DNA from 2 places in the Clostridium thermobutyricum genome. Region 1 is predicted to be linked to the other one. Evidence: predicted binding sites of a transcription regulator. Region 1 holds the regulator's gene; the other holds the start of a gene.
The links. The regulator CtsR, encoded in region 1, represses protease genes until heat stress. The targets are predictions, from matches to a motif close to AAGGTCAANNAAGGTCAAAT.
Positions count from the first base shown of each region.

Region 1 (9,476 bases):
ACAGGTTGGAATCTTCTTTCTAAAGCTGAATCTTTTTCTATATGTTTTCTATATTCTTCTATAGTTGTGGCTCCAATACATTGTATATCTCCTCTAGCTAGTGATGGTTTTAATATATTTGAGGCATCTATTGCACCCTCTGCCCCACCAGCTCCTATTATAGAATGTATTTCATCTATAAAAATTATTATATTCTTATTATCTTTTATCTCTGCCATAACTTTTTTAAGCCTATCTTCAAATTCACCTCTATATTTAGCTCCAGCTATTAAACTCGTTAAATCCAAAGAATAAATTTGTTTTCCTTTTAATATTTCTGGTATATTACCATCAATTATTCTCTGTGCTAATCCTTCAATTACAGCAGTTTTTCCTACTCCTGGTTCTCCTATTAAGCAAGGATTATTTTTAATCCTTCTACACAAAATTTCTAATACTCTTTGATTTTCTTTACTTCTTCCTATTACAGGATCTAATTTTCCTTGTCTTGCAAGTCTAGTTAAGTTTGAACTATACTTTGTTAACATTGGCATTTTTTCATCTAAATCATCTTCCTCGATCTCTTGAGAATTATCTTTTGCCACATCACTTTCTAAAAAATCTTTTATATCATTTTTTAATTTATCTAAATTAATTTTTGTAAAAGTAAGCATAGTGTATGCTACTCCGTCATTTTCATTTAATATAGATAACAATAAATGCTCTGGATTTATTTTTTTATGAGATAATTTTTTTGCTTCTTTAAAAGCTTCATCAAATAGCACTTTAGTTCTTGGAGTAAATAATAATTCAGATTTTGGAATAACTATTTCCCCTTTACCAAGATATTTGTCTACAGTTTTATTTATTTTTGAATAATCAACACCATTTTTTTCTAATATTCCCTTTGCATAGCCATCTTCTTTAAGTATACCTAGTAATATATGTTCTGTACCTATATACCCATGTCTAAAATTTAAGGATTCTTTTTTTGCTTCTAAAAGAACAGTTTCTGTCCTTTCTGAGAATCTATTTTCGCTCATATATTCTTTTTATCCTCCTATACATAATTTATATGGTTTTATTATTTATGTTCTCTAATAAACCTTTTGTTTCAAAATATCTCTTATAATATCTGCTCTTTTCAAATTTAGTTTTTCTAAATTGTTTTCTCCTTGCAGTGCTTCTTTAACAAATGGATTTCTAGAAAATAAAACAGCCTTCTCTATCTCATCTATAGATATATTCAGTATTCCTTCTTCTGCTCCAAATCTAACATATGATAATAATTCTAAAGTTTCTATTGATTCTAAAATTATGGCTTCTTTAAGTACTCCATATGCCCTATGAATTTTATCTGAAATTTCATTTTTATATTTTTCGAAAGCCTTTTCTCTTTCCTTTTTTTCTTCATTTAAAACATATAATATAAGTTCGTTTAATTCTTCTATTAATTCTTTTTCAGATATTCCAGTAGTTGCTGTATTCCTTATTATATATATACTTCCATATGCCTTACCTTTTTCTCCATATTTTCCTTCTAATTCAAACATAGATTTATCTTTATGAGAAAATAATTTGCTTATCTTATCATTTAGAGTTAACATAGGCAAATGCACCATTACCTCTAATATAAGTCCAGTTCCAATATGATTTGGATTAGAAGTTAAATATCCCATAGTTTCATCAAAGAGATAATCTATTTTTCTTTCCAAATCTATATCGAATTCTTTAACACAATTGTATATTTCTTCTATATTATATCCACTTTGAGTACATTGTAATCTTATATGTTCTTCTTCATTTAAAATAATTTTAAAATTATTTTTTTTACTTTCTAAATAAGCTACCATTTCTTTATTTTTGAGAGTTTTATTTCTTAAAACTCTCGTTTCTTTTAATTTCTCAAATTTTATTTCATCATTCCAAAGTCTGAAAACTTTCATATCATCTTTAATTTCTAATATTTTCTCAATTATTTTTTCTGAAAACAACTTTCCTTCTTCCGCTTTCATAGTTATAGGGAAGTTTATGCCTTTTACATTTCTAAATAAAATCACACTACTACTTATCAAGTTTTTATTATTTAATAAGCTTTCCAATTTATTTCTCCCCCTCAAAATTTCTCATTTCACCTTTTAATCTTTTTATTTCATCTCTAAGTTTAGCTGCTTTTTCATAAGCTTCTATAGCTATAGCTATTTCTAACTCTTTTTCTAGCTCTCTAATTATTCTCTTATTCTTTATTTTTTCACCTAATCTATTAGGTATCTCACCTTTATGCTCATTATAAGTATTATTTTTTTCAACCATTTTTGTTATATCTTTTTCAAAAATTTTATAACATTCCTCGCATCCTATAAGTCTCCTATTTTCAATATCTTTAAGCGTAGTTCCACATTTACTACATTGTATTTTAGCTTTTTCTTTTTTCTTTCCTATATCCTCAAAAATAATACTTAACAAATTATTGAAAGAAGCATAATTCTCTCTATCTCCAGTAATATCGTTAAAAATAGTTCTTCCAAATTTTTTAACACATTTTTCGCACAACCAAATATCAGTAATTTCCCCATCAATCATTTGGCTCAAATTTAATACAGCCTCTCTTTCTTTACACTTCTCACATATCATAAAAGTACCCCCTATTCCATTATTACCATAACCATTCCTTTCAAAATATCTGATCTTAATTTATTTTTATTATCAGAAACAGTAAGAGTATTATCATTTATAGCTATTTTTATGATTTCATATTCTCTTTTATTAATAAGTTCTATTTCTAATAAATTATCTAAAAGTGCTATTGCATTATGATATGTTATACTATTGCCAATTGACTCTTTTATTAATCTTTTTATATCACTAGAACATGAATGAGTTATTCTTTTTATTATTATATATCCCCCTCCACCTCTTCTACTTTCTACTACATATCCTTTTGCATAAGTAAATCTTGTTGTTAAAACATAGTTTATTTGAGATGGTGCACATCTAAATTGATCTGCTAATTCATTTCTTTGTATTAAAGCTTGATGATTATCATCATTAACAATCATATCTTTTATAAATTTTTCTATAACATCTGTTAGTCTTGCCATATATATCTTCTCCTTTGCTTTTGACTTACTTTGACCTTTATCCATATATTAATATTAAATTTAATTCTTATCAAGTTTATTTTTTATTTTTAGAATTATTTTCATTTTTTTGGGAAACATATTAATGTTATCTATTGGAGGTGATTACTATTTTTATATCTTGGCTTGGTAATTCTAGTTTTTTAATTAAAACTTCTATAGGAAAAAGAATTTTAATAGACCCAATAAATAAATTTCACAGTTGTAAAATAGAAGATTTTAATCCAAATATAATTACTTTAAGCTCTAATGATTTTAAATGTGACTGTATTACTAATTTATCTCAAGATATTAAACTAATATCTGAAAAAGGAGAATTTAACACTGATTTAGGAATTATACAAGGAATATCATCATTCAATGATAATTTAAATGGATTGAAAAGAGGTAAAAATACAATATTTATTTATAATATTGATGGTCTTAAAATATGTCATTTAGGATATTTAGGACACACATTAGATTACGATACATTAGAATTATTAAAAAACTGCCATATCTTATTTCTTCCAATAGGAAGTAATATCACTTTAAATGGAAAAACCGCATTTAAATTAGCAAAAAAAATAAATCCTAAAATAATTATACCTATGAATTATAAATATAATTCATATTCTTTTATATTTAAAGGACCAGAAGAATTTTTACTTTTATCTCAAAATATAACTAGAATAGAAAATGATAGCTTTTTTATAAATAAAGACAAATTAGAAAAACATTTCTCTGAAAATATGAATACGGTGCTTATATCTCCAATTAAAGTAAATAATATTATATAAAAAAAAGATCGCAGACACGATCTTTTTTTAGTATACTATTCTTGAACTGGTGCTCCTACTGGACAAACATTAGCACAGTTTCCACAATCAATACAAGTATCAGCATCGATTACGAATATAGTATCTCCTTGGCTTATAGCGTTAACTGGACACTCAGCAGCACATGCTCCACAGCTTACGCATGAATCTTGAATTACAAATGCCATATAAAACACCTCCTAATTTTTATGGTAGTTATACCTTCTTAATTTTAACACGTTTTTTTTTAGTTTTAAAGTTATTTTGATAAATTTATAATTTTCTAATTATATTATGATGTAACCTAATGCTTCAATTGAATCAATAATATCATCTAATTTTACATAGCTTTCATTATAAATTATAGTAACTTCTTTCTTAGAAACACTGATTTCACTTGCAATTACTCCAGTATTACTTGATATAGCTTGTTGAGCTTTTCTCACATCAGTAGAATTATTTATTCCTACTATTTTTAATACCGCCTTCATTACACTTCCTCCTACTTTTCTTTTATAAGCTGTTTTATAAGCTTTTTATCTTCTGGTGAGTCTACTTCTAATCTTATGTCAGATTCATCAATTACATCCTCGTAATCACCTTTTATCATCTTTACATTATTTATATTAAATTGTTCTATAAATTCTTCTTCGCCATTTCTTAACTTAACTTTTACAGATTCTTTTACAATATTATTTTGTACTACTTCTCCAGTTCCAAGTTCAGTTTCAACAATTGATCCAACTCTTGGCAATCTCTTTCTTATATCCTCATAAGTACTTTGCTCATAATTAAGACAACACATAAGTCTTCCGCAAATACCAGAAATTTTAGTTGGGTTAAGAGATAAATTTTGCTCCTTAGCCATTTTTATTGAAACAGAAGTAAAATCACCTAAAAATGAAGAGCAACACATAGTTCTTCCGCAAGGACCAAGTCCACCTATCATTTTAGCTTCATCTCTAACTCCAATTTGTCTAAGTTCTATTCTTGTTTTAAAAATAGTTGCTAAATCTTTTACAAGCTCTCTAAAATCAACTCTTCCATCAGCTGTAAAATAAAAAATTACTTTATTATTGTCAAAAGTATATTCAACATCTATAAGCTTCATATCAAGCTTGTGATCCCATATCTTTTCTGTGCATATTCTTAGTGCTTCTTCTTCTTTTTCTTTATTTTCTTTATGCTTAGATATATCATTTTCATCTGCAACTCTTATAACTGTTTTTAAAGGTGCAATTATCTCGCTTTCATCTATCATTTTTTCTCCAATTACGCATTGTCCAAACTCTATTCCTCTAGCAGTTTCGACTATAACATAACTGTCTTTTTCTACATTTAGGTCTTGAGGATCAAAATAATATATTTTTCCCGCTTTTTTAAACCTAACTCCTATAACTTTTAACATTAATTATCCCTCCAAAAAGCTCATAAGCATAATGTTTATATTAATTGAAAAATTAGAATTTGATTCCAAATTTTTTCTTAATTCCTTAACTGCATCTATCATACTATTAAGTTTTTTATAAGACATTAAATTAACTAATTCCTCTATTTCTTTTCTCTTGTCTGAATTTATTATAAACTTTTTATCACTAACCTCTTTATATACTATTATGTCTCTAATAAATCCTTCAATTATACCTAATAGCTCTTCTTTTTCATCTTTATATTTTAATAACTTCTTTTCATATTTTAAAATGCTCTCAACATTCTTATCATTTATTTCTCTTATAAGTTCTAAAACTACTTTCCTAGCTTCTTGTAACTCTTCATCATCAATAAATTTTTCTAGTCTTCCAGGTATTCCACCTGCATAAGAAAGTGCTGGTGAAAAATCAATAGTTTCTATATTTCCATATTTCTTTAATATGTACGATTGAATCTCTTCATTTGATAACGGCGTTAATTTGTATATTTGGCATCTAGATTTTATTGTTTCTAATATAATTTCTATAGAAGTAGTTAGTATTATTATAAATACTCCTTTTGGTGGTTCCTCTATAGTTTTTAAAAGCGCATTTTGAGCTTGAATAGTTAATTTTTCACCAGAAAATATAGTGATAACTTTTTTATCTCCTTCATAAGGCTTCTTATTAACTTCTTCAATAATTTCTCTTACATCATCTACTCCAATACTTGCTTTTTTAGGTCTATATTCGATAGAATCTACATTAGCCTTAAACAATTCTTTATTTAATATTAATGATGAAAATATATCTGCAACCTTACTTTTTCCTATTCCATTAGCTCCAACTATTAAATGAGCATGTGATAAAGTATTAGATTCAGCTCTCTTTTTAAATCCATCAATTATTTTCTTATGTCCAATGTATTCTTCCAATACGAGTCTCTCCTTATATTTTTATAAATTGCTCTACATCTATTATAAATACAGTAGCCCCTCCAACTTTAACTTCAATAGGATATTGAATATAAATTTCAGGACTTTCAGTAATAGGTATGGGAGATGGAATTATCTCATCTCTTTCCTTACAAATATCTCTTATTATACTTATAACTTCTTCAGTTTTAGTATCCTCTACCCCCATCATCAAAGTTGTATTCCCAGCTTTTAAAAAGCCTCCTGATGTAGCAAGTTTTGTAACTCTAAAGTCCTTTTCTGTTAATGTATCTATTAAATCATCCGAATCATCATCATTTACAATAGCAATTAATAACTTCATATAAATACCTCCATAAATTAACCCCTACCCTATTTTACCATAAACTTCTAAACTTAAATATAATTAATTTTTTTATTAAAGTAAGTCTAAAAATATTCTTTTTACCTCTTCAAAAACTTGGTCAATAGATTGTTCAGCATTAATTTTTATCATTCTATCTTTATTATTTTCATAAATTTTAGTATACCCTTCTCTTACTTTATTATGAAAATCGATTTTTTCTAAATCTAATCTATTAACTTCTCTTGAAGAATTTTTTCTTATTCTTTCAAGTCCAATCTCTGGATCTATATCAAATAATATTGAAACATTTGGCATACAATCATTAATAGCAAATTTATTTATTTCAAAAACCTCATCTATGCCAAGCCCTCTAGCATATCCTTGATAGGCTAAAGATGAATCAACAAATCTATCACATAAAACTATTTTTCCAGAATTTATAGCTGGAATAACTTTTTCTACTAAATGTTGTCTTCTTGCAGCTGCATATAAAAGTGCTTCTGTTCTACCATCCATTTCAGTATTTTCTTTATCTAAAATAACTTCTCTTATTTTTTCAGATATTTTTATTCCACCTGGCTCTCTAGTTAAAACACATTCATGTCCACTTTCTCTAAGCCAAATATATATCTTTTCAATAATTGTTGATTTTCCTGATCCTTCTCCACCTTCAAATACAACAAACAAACCTTTTTTCATGTATATTCCCCTTTATTTATATATGACTACCTTTATTTTATCTACATAATCATCATATTTATTTTCTTCTACGCTGGTTTCTATAATCTCTTTTTCGCAATGTCTACAGATATATTCACCATTTACAATTATACCATCAATGTAGTTATCAGATAAATAACTTTCATTTTCCATATTACAAATTACACAAACTCTTTTTTCTATTTCTTTATTAATCATACTTGTCCACCCTCCAAATCTTTTATTTTAATTGTTGCCATCTATATTTTTCTTAATCTATAAAAAATAAATATTTTTAAGTTTTTAGGTAAAAATATTAATAAATATTTATTTTGGAGGAGAGCTTTATGAAACATGATGTTAAAAAATATCTTAGTGTTTGTGAAAATGATATAGAAAACATTTGTAAATTTCTTTATAGTCACCCTGAAGAAAGCTATAAAGAAGAAAAATCATCAGAGTTTATTTGTGAAGTTTTAAATAAACATGGTTTTAAAGTTGAGAAAAATATTTTAGATATAAAAAATTCTTTTTATGCTTATAAAGGTAACGGTCACCCTAAAATTTGTTTTCTTTGTGAATATGACTCAATTCCAAATGAAGGCCATATAACAGGACATAATATGTTATCTGCAATTTCTACTCTTGCAGGACTGTGTTTAGGTAATGCTGTAGATAATCTAGATTATGGTTCATCTATAATAATAGGATGTCCAGGTGAGTACTTAGGAGGTACAAAAGGAGTAATGGCTAAGCAAGGAGTATTTGATGATATTGACTCTGTCATGGTTATTCATCCTGATGTAGTCACTTGTGAAAGTGGTACTTCATCAGCAGTTATTCCACTTAGCATTAAATTTACAGGAAAAAATGAATTAAGTTTCTTAAGTGAATCAAAATATACAGCATTAGATGCTATATTACTTACATTTAATATTCTAAATACATTATCAAAAGGATTTTGCAATGATTTAGAAATACATTCAATACTATCTGAAGGTGGAAAAACTCCTCTATTAGTACCTGGAACTGTTGAGGGAAAATTCTATATTAGAGCAAAGGATATGTGCCTTGCTTCTAAAGGTGAAGAAAAAATAAAAATAATTGCTAAAACAGTAGGAGATTTAATGAATATGCCTCCTAAATTTTCTTTATACGAACCACCAAATGAAGAGTTATTATCAAATTCTACTTTAAACAGACTTTTAAATAATAATCTAAAAGAATCTGGAATAATAAATATTTGTGAATCTAGAAATATAAATGCCTCTCTTGGTATAGGTTGTATAAGTAAAAAAGTTCCTTGCATACATTCATATATAAAAATAATAGAAGATGATAATATAAAATATGGTACTAAAGAATTTGCAAAAGCAACAGTTGAACCTTTTGCTTTAGAACAATGTAAGAAAGCTGGAATTTCATTAGCTTTAACAGGATTGGATTTAATAACTAACAAAGAACTTTTATCAGAAGCTAAACAAGAATTTTTTAAAAATATTTCTAAATAAAATTAAAGCCTATAGTATTAATTAAATATACCATAGGCTTTAAAATTTAAATTAATTTTTCATTTATTCTACAAATAAATTTACTACTAGGTTCAAATGAAAATCTGTAATATTGATTATCTCTTTTATATATGCAAGTGCAAGTGCTTTTTCCAAATAGATTACAAGCAAAAGAACCTACTGATTTACATCTAATGCCTTTAGGCGCATCCGATTTAGGTCCTATATATTCTATATCTGATATCTTTACACTAGCTAAATTCCTTTCATTAGATCTACATATCTTGTTTACTATAAGCTTGTCTGCTATAACAGCATACTTATAAGAAATGCTACATGAAAGTATTTCTCTTAATAAAATTAAAATAGTAAAAGCTATTATAATAATATTACAAAGCTTTAAAGTATTAATACTTTCAAACTTTATAAATTTTAGTCCTTCATGAATATAAAGCATACAAGTTATAATTACTAAACTAATAGCTATAACAGGTGCCTTTTTTCTGACGACTATCTCCCTATGCATCATAATAAAAAATCCCCCGAAAATTACATGCAAATTTAAATGTCATATTGAGATTATACTAACATTTAAAACATTATTCCATAGTAAATATATTCTATTTTCTATATTTAAAGGCTATATAATAAGAAATTCTC
Region 1 is NZ_KB850956.1:2,556,074-2,565,549, forward strand. Features, by position in the region: gene HMPREF1092_RS11980 (ATP-dependent Clp protease ATP-binding subunit) at 1-1,022, opposite strand, end outside; gene HMPREF1092_RS11985 (hypothetical protein) at 1,077-2,081, opposite strand; gene HMPREF1092_RS11990 (UvrB/UvrC motif-containing protein) at 2,083-2,613, opposite strand; gene HMPREF1092_RS11995 (CtsR family transcriptional regulator) at 2,625-3,080, opposite strand; gene HMPREF1092_RS12000 (MBL fold metallo-hydrolase) at 3,221-3,898, shown strand; gene HMPREF1092_RS12005 (DUF362 domain-containing protein) at 3,934-4,104, opposite strand; gene HMPREF1092_RS12010 (heavy-metal-associated domain-containing protein) at 4,204-4,407, opposite strand; gene HMPREF1092_RS12015 (PSP1 domain-containing protein) at 4,419-5,324, opposite strand; gene HMPREF1092_RS12020 (DNA polymerase III subunit delta') at 5,328-6,260, opposite strand; gene HMPREF1092_RS12025 (cyclic-di-AMP receptor) at 6,274-6,603, opposite strand; gene tmk (dTMP kinase) at 6,679-7,305, opposite strand; gene HMPREF1092_RS16590 (sigma factor G inhibitor Gin) at 7,318-7,524, opposite strand; gene HMPREF1092_RS12040 (zinc-binding metallopeptidase family protein) at 7,653-8,816, shown strand; gene HMPREF1092_RS12045 (hypothetical protein) at 8,863-9,345, opposite strand.

Region 2 (9,476 bases), 2.1 Mb from region 1:
CAATAGAAGAGAAATTTGGAGGAGCATAATTAGCATCAGAACCAAATAGTATATGCTCATTATTTGTTGAAAGTTTTAATGATTCATAAGTTACATCATGAATAGATAAAGCTAAATCATAATAAAAATCCTTTATATATTCAGAAATATTCTTTTTAATAGAATTATATCTATCACTTATAAGCTCATCTTTAATTAATCCATTTGAATTTAATGTCTTAGCAAAATTAAAAGTATCTTCTATTCTATATTTAATATATGGAAGCGTACCTCCAGCATGAGCTAATATTATTTTAACATTAGGGAAACGTTCCATAGTACCACTTAAAATTAGATTTGTAGCAGCACGAGTTGTATTAAATACAAATTCTTCTACAAAATCAGCCATTATAAATTTAGGCCTTGGAATATCTTTAGGAGGAGTACTAGGGTGAACAAACACTACTGCATTTCTTTTATTTAATTCTTCAAAAATAGGATCAAAAATAGGATCTCCTAAAAAATGTTCACCATAATTAGATAAAAGTCCAACTCCATCAAGCTTTAAAACATCTAAAGCATATTTAATTTCATCTATAGATTCTTTAATAAATGGAAGAGGAAGAGCTGCAAAAGCTCCAAATCTATCTGGATATTTATCTATATAACTTTTTTGAATTTCATTTAATCTATGAGCTAGTTTTTGTGCTTTATTGGCATCTTTTATTGGTAATGTTACTGGTTCAGATATAGAACATATAGCTACATCAATTCCATTAGAATCCATTATTTTTAAGCTATCATAAATAGTTTTACTAGAAATTTTTAATCCAGCAGAATCATCAATTCCTAATTCATTTAATGTTTCTATATATTCATTTGGTATTATATGATGATGTATATCAAATTTCTTTATTTTATTAGACATATTAAAACCGCCTTTCATATTATTTGACTATATAATAAAATAATAATTGAGGAATTCAATAGTCAAAAAATTATATAATGTTTATTACTGAACATAAATATAAAATTTGTCTATTAATTTTGAAAATAAAGGATTAAAACGTATGGATGAAAAAATAGATATTAGAGTAAAAAAAACAAAAAGAAGTTTAATAAATGCTTTTATAGAATTAGTAAATAAAAAAAATATAAATTTAATATCAGTAAATGAAATTGTAAAGGTGGCAGAATTAAATAGAGGAACATTTTATTTGCATTATGAAAATAAAGAGGACTTTATAAATACTATTTCAAATGAAATTTTAGATGAATTTGTTATGTGGATAAAGCGTGCACAAAAAATAAATAGTATAAAAAGTGAGAAATTTAATTCAAATAAGCCGAAAGATACTTTATATGAGATGTTTAATTTTGTAGGAGAAAATCACAAATTTTTTTCTAATATGCTTGGAGAAAATGGGTCAACAGTGTTTAGAGATAAAATGCAAGAAATAATAAAGAATCGTGTATATAAAGAATTAATGCATTCTATAAAGTTAGAAGGAAAGTGCGTAGTAGATAAAGATATATTATTTGAATTTACAAGCTCATCTTGTATGGGACTTATATTGTATTGGCTAAATAATGGAAGAAAAGAATCAGTGGAATATATGGCAGAAGAACTAACAAAGATAAGCATATTAGGACCTATAAGAGCATTAGGAATAATAAAATAGATTAATTATAACAGAGATTAAAAGAGGTGTTTAAAATGGGAAAAATATTTTATTTTACATCAACAGGTAATTCATTATATGTAGGTAAAAAAATAAAAGAAAAAATAGATATAGATTTAGTATCAATTCCAAAAATAAAAGATGAAAAAGTAGTAGTTAATGAAGATATGATAGGAATAATTTTTCCACTACATTGCTTTAGTATTCCAGAGATTGTTGAAAACTTTATAAAGAGGCTAGATATAAAAGGAAATCCATATATTTTCGCTGTCCAAGTTACTGGGGGTGGAAGTTCTAATAATGGCTTCTTTACAATAGATAAAATATTAAAAAGTAAAGGACTTAAATTAAATAATTTTACTGAAATAAAATATATATCTAATTATACGAGAGCAGGAAAAAATCCAACAGAAGAAAGAGCAAAAGAGGCAATTAAAAGAGAAGAAGAAAAGTTAAATAGATTTATAGAAGATTTAATTGATAGAAAAGAAGAGAATAAAGCAGTAAATAAACAAGCTTTAAGTATGTTTATACATAATATGTGGAGATATAAATATAAAAATAAAGATAAACATTTTAATGTTAATTCTAATTGTATTTCTTGTTCTATGTGCAAAAAAATATGTCCAGTTGAAAATATAGATTTAGAAGATGGAAAACCTATATGGAAGGGCAAATGTATAGATTGTATGGCTTGTATAAATATATGTCCTGAAAAAGCTATAAATATAGGAACAAAGACAGAAAAGAAAAATAGATATAAAAATCCATATATAAATCCAAATGAATTAATTTAAAATATATGATTTAATATTTTTTATTAAGTTTTATTTTAAAGAATAGATATTGCTTATAAAAAATAAGTAAATTTTATTATTAGAAGTATATTTATATAAAGAGAATAGTTTTTAGAAAAGCAGCATTTAATATGCTGTTTTTTTTATAAAAAAATTTATTTAAGATTATAGATAATAAGAAAAGTATTTTTAGGAAAAAATAAAAAAAGTTAAAGGTAAAAAAATAAGAAAAACTTAGAAAATGAAAGAAATAATGTGATAAATTAAAGTAGTGATAAATATTAAAAATAAAAAAGAAAAACTTTCTTTGACTTTCTTTGACCTTTGATTTAATATATAAACAAGATAAGAAACAAGTAAGAGGTGAATGGATATGAACGTAGAAAAAATGACATTAAGAGTACAACAAGCTTTAAATGAAGCTAATGGAATTGCTATAAGATATAAAAGTCCACAAATAGATACAATTCATCTTTTCAGTTCTTTATTGGAACAGCAAGATGGATTAATCCCAAATATTTTAACTAAAATGGGTGTAAATGTTAAGGGATTACAAGATACAGTTAATAGAGAAATTCAAAATGGGCCAAAAGTAAGTGGGGAAGCTCAAGTTTATATAACAAGAAAAATAGAAGAAACTCTTGTAAAGGCAGAAGATTTTTCAAAGAAATTTGAAGATTCATATATAAGTGTTGAGCATTTAATGCTTGCAATGATGGAAGTAGATAAAAATGGTCCTGTAGGTCAAATTTTAAGAAATTCAGGAATAACAGAAGATAGATTTATGCAAGTATTAAAAGAAGTTCGTGGAAGTCAAAGAGTAGATACTCAAGATCCAGAAGGAACTTATGATGCTTTATCAAAATATGGTACAAATTTAAATGAACTTGTAAAAAGTCATAAGCTTGACCCTGTAATTGGTAGAGATGAAGAAATAAGAAGAGCTATTAGAATTCTTTCAAGAAGAACTAAAAATAACCCAGTATTAATTGGTGAACCTGGTGTTGGTAAAACAGCAATAGTTGAAGGGTTAGCACAAAGAATAGTTAACGGAGATGTTCCAGAAGGATTAAAAGATAAAACTATTTTCTCACTTGATATGGGTTCATTAATAGCAGGTGCAAAATATAGAGGGGAATTTGAAGAAAGATTAAAAGCTGTATTAAAAGAAGTACAAAGTAGTGAAGGTAAATTAATTCTTTTCATTGATGAAATTCATACAATAGTTGGTGCTGGTAAAACAGATGGTGCAATGGATGCAGGTAACTTAATAAAACCTCTTTTAGCAAGAGGTGAATTACACTGTATTGGTGCAACAACTTTTGATGAATATAGACAATATATAGAAAAAGATAAAGCTCTAGAAAGAAGATTCCAACCAGTAATAGTTGAAGAACCTTCAGTAGAAGATGCGATTTCAATTTTAAGAGGATTAAAAGAAAGATTTGAGATACATCATGGAATTAGAATTCATGACCAAGCTATAGTTGCAGCAGTTAAATTATCAGATAGATATATTCAAGATAGATATTTACCAGATAAAGCAATTGATTTAATTGATGAAGCTGGAGCTATGATTAGATCAGAAATTGATTCTCTTCCAACAGAATTAGATACTGTTAGAAGAAAAGTATTCCAATTAGAAGCAGAAAAAGAAGCATTAAGTAAAGAAAATGATGAAAATTCTAAGAAAAGATTAGAAGCAATAGAAAAAGAACTTGCAGAGTTTAAAGAAAAAAATGATGAAATGACTGCTAAATATGAAAAAGAAAAAGAAGCAATAACAGCAGTTAGAAATATTAAAGAGCAAATTGATAAAGCTAAAGGAGATTTAGAGCAATATCAAAGAGCTTATGATTATAATAAAGTTGCAGAAATTCAATATAGTTTAATTCCAAAACTAGAAGAAGAAATGAAAGAAAAAGAAGCTTTATTAAAACAACAATCAGAAAACTCACTTTTAAAAGAAGAAGTAACTGAAGAAGAAGTTTCTGAAGTTTTATCAAGATGGACAGGAATTCCAACTTCTAAACTTTTAGAAGGAGAAAAAGAAAAATTATTAAAACTTGATAAAGAATTAGAAGAAAGAGTAATTGGTCAAGAAGAAGCTGTTAAATCTGTTTCAAGTGCAATTTTAAGAGCAAGAGCAGGATTAAAAGATATAAATAAACCAATTGGTTCATTTATATTCTTAGGACCAACAGGAGTTGGTAAAACAGAACTTGCAAAAACTTTAGCAAGAAGTCTTTTTGATACAGAAGACAATATGATTAGAATAGATATGTCTGAATATATGGAAAAACATTCTGTATCAAGATTAGTTGGACCTCCTCCAGGATATGTTGGATATGAAGAAGGAGGACAATTAACAGAAGCTGTTAGAAGAAATCCTTATTCAGTAGTGTTATTTGATGAAATTGAAAAAGCACATCCAGATGTATTTAATATGTTCCTTCAAATATTAGATGATGGAAGACTTACAGATAATAAAGGTAAAACTGTAGACTTTAAAAATACAATAATTATAATGACTTCAAATATAGGTTCTTCAAACCTTCTTGAAAATGATGTTAAAGATGGTATAAATGAAGAAATTCGTTCAAGAGTAATGGATGAAATGAAAATGAGATTTAAACCAGAATTCTTAAACAGAGTTGATGACATTATAATGTTTAAACCATTAAATGAAGAAGGAATTGAAAGAATTATTGATATCTTTATTAAAGAAGTATCAAATAGATTAATAGATAGAAACATTCATTTAGAAATAACTGAAGCAGCTAAAAAAGTTTTAGCAAAAGAAGGTTATGATCCAATCTATGGTGCAAGACCATTAAAAAGATATATTCAAAATACAATTGAAAATATTTTAGCAAGAAAAATAATTAAAGGCGAAATAGGTTATGGTATGACAGCAGTTGTAGATATGGATGGAGAAGAATTAGTTGTAAAAGGAAAATAAAAATAAAAGCCTTACAATTTATGTAGGGCTTTTATTTTTTAATACATAAATTATAGAAAAAATGTAAAAAATATTTCTGAAAAATATATTTTTATTTAATAAATGGTTAATAAAATGAAAAAAATAAAAATATATCTTAAACTATGATACAGTTAAAAATGAGTAAATAAATATATATAAAGCACAAAAGATGAGAGGAGAGTAAAATGTCATATAAATTTTTACTAGATCTAGCATTAATTTTATTAAGCACTAAAGCGTTGGGGCTATTATCAAAAAAGTTTAACTTACCTCAAGTAGTAGGTGCACTTTTAGCTGGAATATTACTTGGGCCAGCACTTTTAAATATATTACATGAAACAGACTTCATACATAGTTTAGCAGAGCTTGGAGTTATTATATTAATGTTTACTGCAGGTCTTGAAGCTGATGTTAAAGAATTAAAAAAGACTGGAAAAGCAGCCACTATAATAGCTATTTTAGGAGTTTTTATACCACTTATAGGTGGATTTTTAGTAGCAAAAGTATTTAATACAGGAACTGGAACAAAAGCTTTAATGGAAAATATATTTATGGGAGTTATATTAACAGCTACTTCAGTAAGTATAACAGTTGAAACATTAAAAGAACTTGGAAAACTTAGTACAAAAGCTGGTAATACAATATTAGGAGCTGCTCTTATTGATGATATTTTAGGAATAATAATACTAACAGTAGTAACAAGTCTTTCAGATGCGACTGTTAATGTATATATTGTATTAGGTAAAATTGTTGCCTTTTTTGTAATTTCTATAATAGTAGGAATAATATTAAAAAAATTATTCTTAAAGTGGATAGGAAGACACGATCAAGACTTAAGAAGATTTGTAATAGGAGCTTTCGTAGTTTGTCTTTTATTCTCTTATTGTGCAGAGCACTTCTTTGGAGTTGCAGATATAACAGGAGCTTTTATAGCTGGGCTTATAATGGCAGGAACAGATAGAACACATTATATAAATTCAAGATTTGAAACTCTTTCATATATGTTTTTATCTCCAATATTTTTTGCTAGTATAGGAATTCAAGTAACACTTGGAGAGATGAATGGAAAATTAATTTTACTTACAATAGTATTATTAATAGTGGCAATATTAACTAAAGTAATTGGATGTTTAATTGGAGCAAAAATATGTAGATACACCACTAGAGAGGCTCTTCAAATTGGAACAGGAATGGTTTCGAGAGGAGAAGTTGCACTTATAGTAGCTAATAAAGGAATAATGGCAGGACTAGTTACTTCGGCAATGCTTGCGCCAATAGTAATAATGGTTGTTATAACTACTGTAATCACCCCAATTTTCCTTGAAATGGTATTTAAAGAAAAATAAAATATTAAAGTTTTAAAATAAATATTTTTAAAATTGAAAAGCTTAAGAGTAAAGGGCATTAACAAATTATTTTGTTGATGCTTTTTTATATGAATTTTTTATTTTAATGAAATAAAGTAGAAATAACTTTAGTCAAAATTAAAAAAATATTGCATAAATGAATATAGTATTTAATAAATATTTTAATTGAAGAATATAAAAATAAATATGGGGGTGAAATAATTTTAATATTAAAGAAGTTTGGACAATTTGTACTAACATTATTTTTGCTATCAATTATGGTATTTTATATGGCAAGACTTTCTCCAGGAGATCCACTTAGAGCTTATTATGGAGAAACTGTGGAAAGAATGAGCACTTATGAAAAAGAAGTAGCAACTAAAAATTTAGGATTAGATAAGCCTATCTATATTCAATATGGAAAATGGATTAAAAATGCATGTAATGGAAACTTTGGAATGTCATTTAAGTATAAGGAAAATGTAATAAATGTAATATCAGATGTTTGGATAAATACTTTTATACTTGGAGGATTGGGTTATATATTAACTTTTTTATTCGCTATATTATTAGGATTATTTTCTGCTTTAAATGAAGACAGATTAATAGATAAAATAATATGCTTTATAGGAAATATAAGTAATTGTATACCATCTTTTTGGGTATCTTTAATTTTAATTCTTATTTTTGGAGTAAATTTAAAACTATTACCAACTAGTGGAGCTTATTCAATAGGAGCAGAAGGAGATTTGTTTGATAGAATAAAACATCTAATACTACCTATAACTGTACTTATAATAAGTCATTTATGGTACTACACATATATAATAAGAAATAAAATTTTAGAAGAAATAAGAGAAGATTATGTAACTCTTTGTAAGGCGAAAGGCTTAACTAAAAAAATTATTTTGATTAAGCATTGTATAAGAAATGTTATGCCATCAATTATTAGCATAATGGCAATTTCTGTTCCGCATATTATAGGTGGAACTTATGTTGTAGAAAAAGTTTTTTCATATCCAGGACTAGGAACATTATCATTGGAAAGTGCACAATATCATGATTATAATATGCTTTTAATTTTATGCTTGATAACAGGTGCATTAGTAATACTATCTAATATGATTGGTCAATGGATAAGCTTTAATATTGATCCAAGAATGAAATATAGGGGAAAATTAGAAGATGAAATTTAGTTTAGATGATTTTAGTATAGCTGATGAAAGGTTTAGAAATGAAATCTGCAAAAAAGAGAAAATAAAAGTTAATAAAAGAATTCATATGCCAAAGATTTCAATATGTATTTTATCAATTATAACAATAGGATGTTTGTTTTCAAAATTTATAAGTCTTGATAATCCATTTCATATTTATTTAGATAGTGTGAATATAGCACCTAATAGTAAATTTTTATTCGGAACTGATACTTTAGGAAGAGATATTTTTTCAATGATATGGTATGGAGGAAAAATATCATTATTTATAGGAATATTAGCTACTTTTATTTCAACTGTTATTGGGATAATTTATGGAAGTATTTGTGGATTAGCAAATGAATATTTAGATGACTTAATGATGAGAATAGCAGAAATAATGTTAAGTATTCCATCTATATTAACAATAATGTTTATTCAAGGAATATTAGGAACTAATAATTCTATTTCAATAGCTATAGTAATTGGAGTTACAAGATGGATGAGTATAGCTAAGATGGTCAGAACAGAAGTAAGACAAATAAAAGATAGTGAGTATATTGTTGCAGCTAAAACTATGGGGGGAGGATTCTTTTATATATTAAGAGTTCATTTATTACCAAATTTTATTCCATCAATTATGTTTATGGTCATAACTAGCATAGCAACAGCAATAGGCACAGAATCTACTTTAAGTTTTTTAGGAATTGGTTTGTCAGCTGATATAGTTTCATGGGGGACAATGCTTTCATTAGCTGATAGTGCACTTTTAACTAATTCTTGGTGGATGATAGTTATACCAGGAATATTTTTAGTAGCAACTTTATTATCAATCACTAATATAGGAAATTATATTAGAAAGTTAAATAATAAAAAAGAAAATAATTTATAAGGGGAAAATTAGAAAATGAGATTTAAAAAATTAGCGGCAGTATTATTAGCGGCAAGCATTATAACAGGAGTTTTTGTTTCATGTGGAGGAGCAAAAGAAAGTGGAGAAAAAACAGGAGTTACACAAGAAAATAAAAATACTCTTGTATATGCTAGTAGTGATTATACGAGTATAAATCCAGTTTTATTTGAACATGGTGAAATAAACACATTAATTTTTGATGGATTAACTGAACATGATAAAGATAATAAAATAACTCCAGGTCTTGCAGAAAAATGGGAATGGAACGAAAAAGATAAAACATATAGATTTCATTTAAGAAAAGATGTTAAATGGCATGATGGTGAAAAGTTTGATGCAAATGATGTTAAATTTACGATACAAGCTATAAAAGATCCAAAAAATAGCTCTGAAATAGCTTCAAATTATGATGAGATAAAAGAAGTTAAAATAATAGATGATTATACAGTTGATATTATATTATCAGAACCTAATGTTGCAATTTTAGATTATTTAACTGTAGGAATAGTTCCTGAACACATATTAAAAGATAAAAATATGATAGAAAGTGAATTTAATAAAATGCCTATAGGAACAGGACCAT
Region 2 is NZ_KB850956.1:481,732-491,207, forward strand. Features, by position in the region: gene HMPREF1092_RS02115 (amidohydrolase family protein) at 1-907, opposite strand, end outside; gene HMPREF1092_RS02120 (TetR/AcrR family transcriptional regulator) at 1,050-1,661, shown strand; gene HMPREF1092_RS02125 (EFR1 family ferrodoxin) at 1,697-2,458, shown strand; gene clpB (ATP-dependent chaperone ClpB) at 2,832-5,420, shown strand; gene HMPREF1092_RS02135 (cation:proton antiporter) at 5,627-6,787, shown strand; gene HMPREF1092_RS02140 (ABC transporter permease) at 7,015-7,983, shown strand; gene HMPREF1092_RS02145 (ABC transporter permease) at 7,973-8,872, shown strand; gene HMPREF1092_RS02150 (ABC transporter substrate-binding protein) at 8,888-9,476, shown strand, end outside.
Region 2: clpB (ATP-dependent chaperone ClpB) is a predicted target of CtsR. The motif match lies at 2,764-2,783, and genes of this name have one in related genera.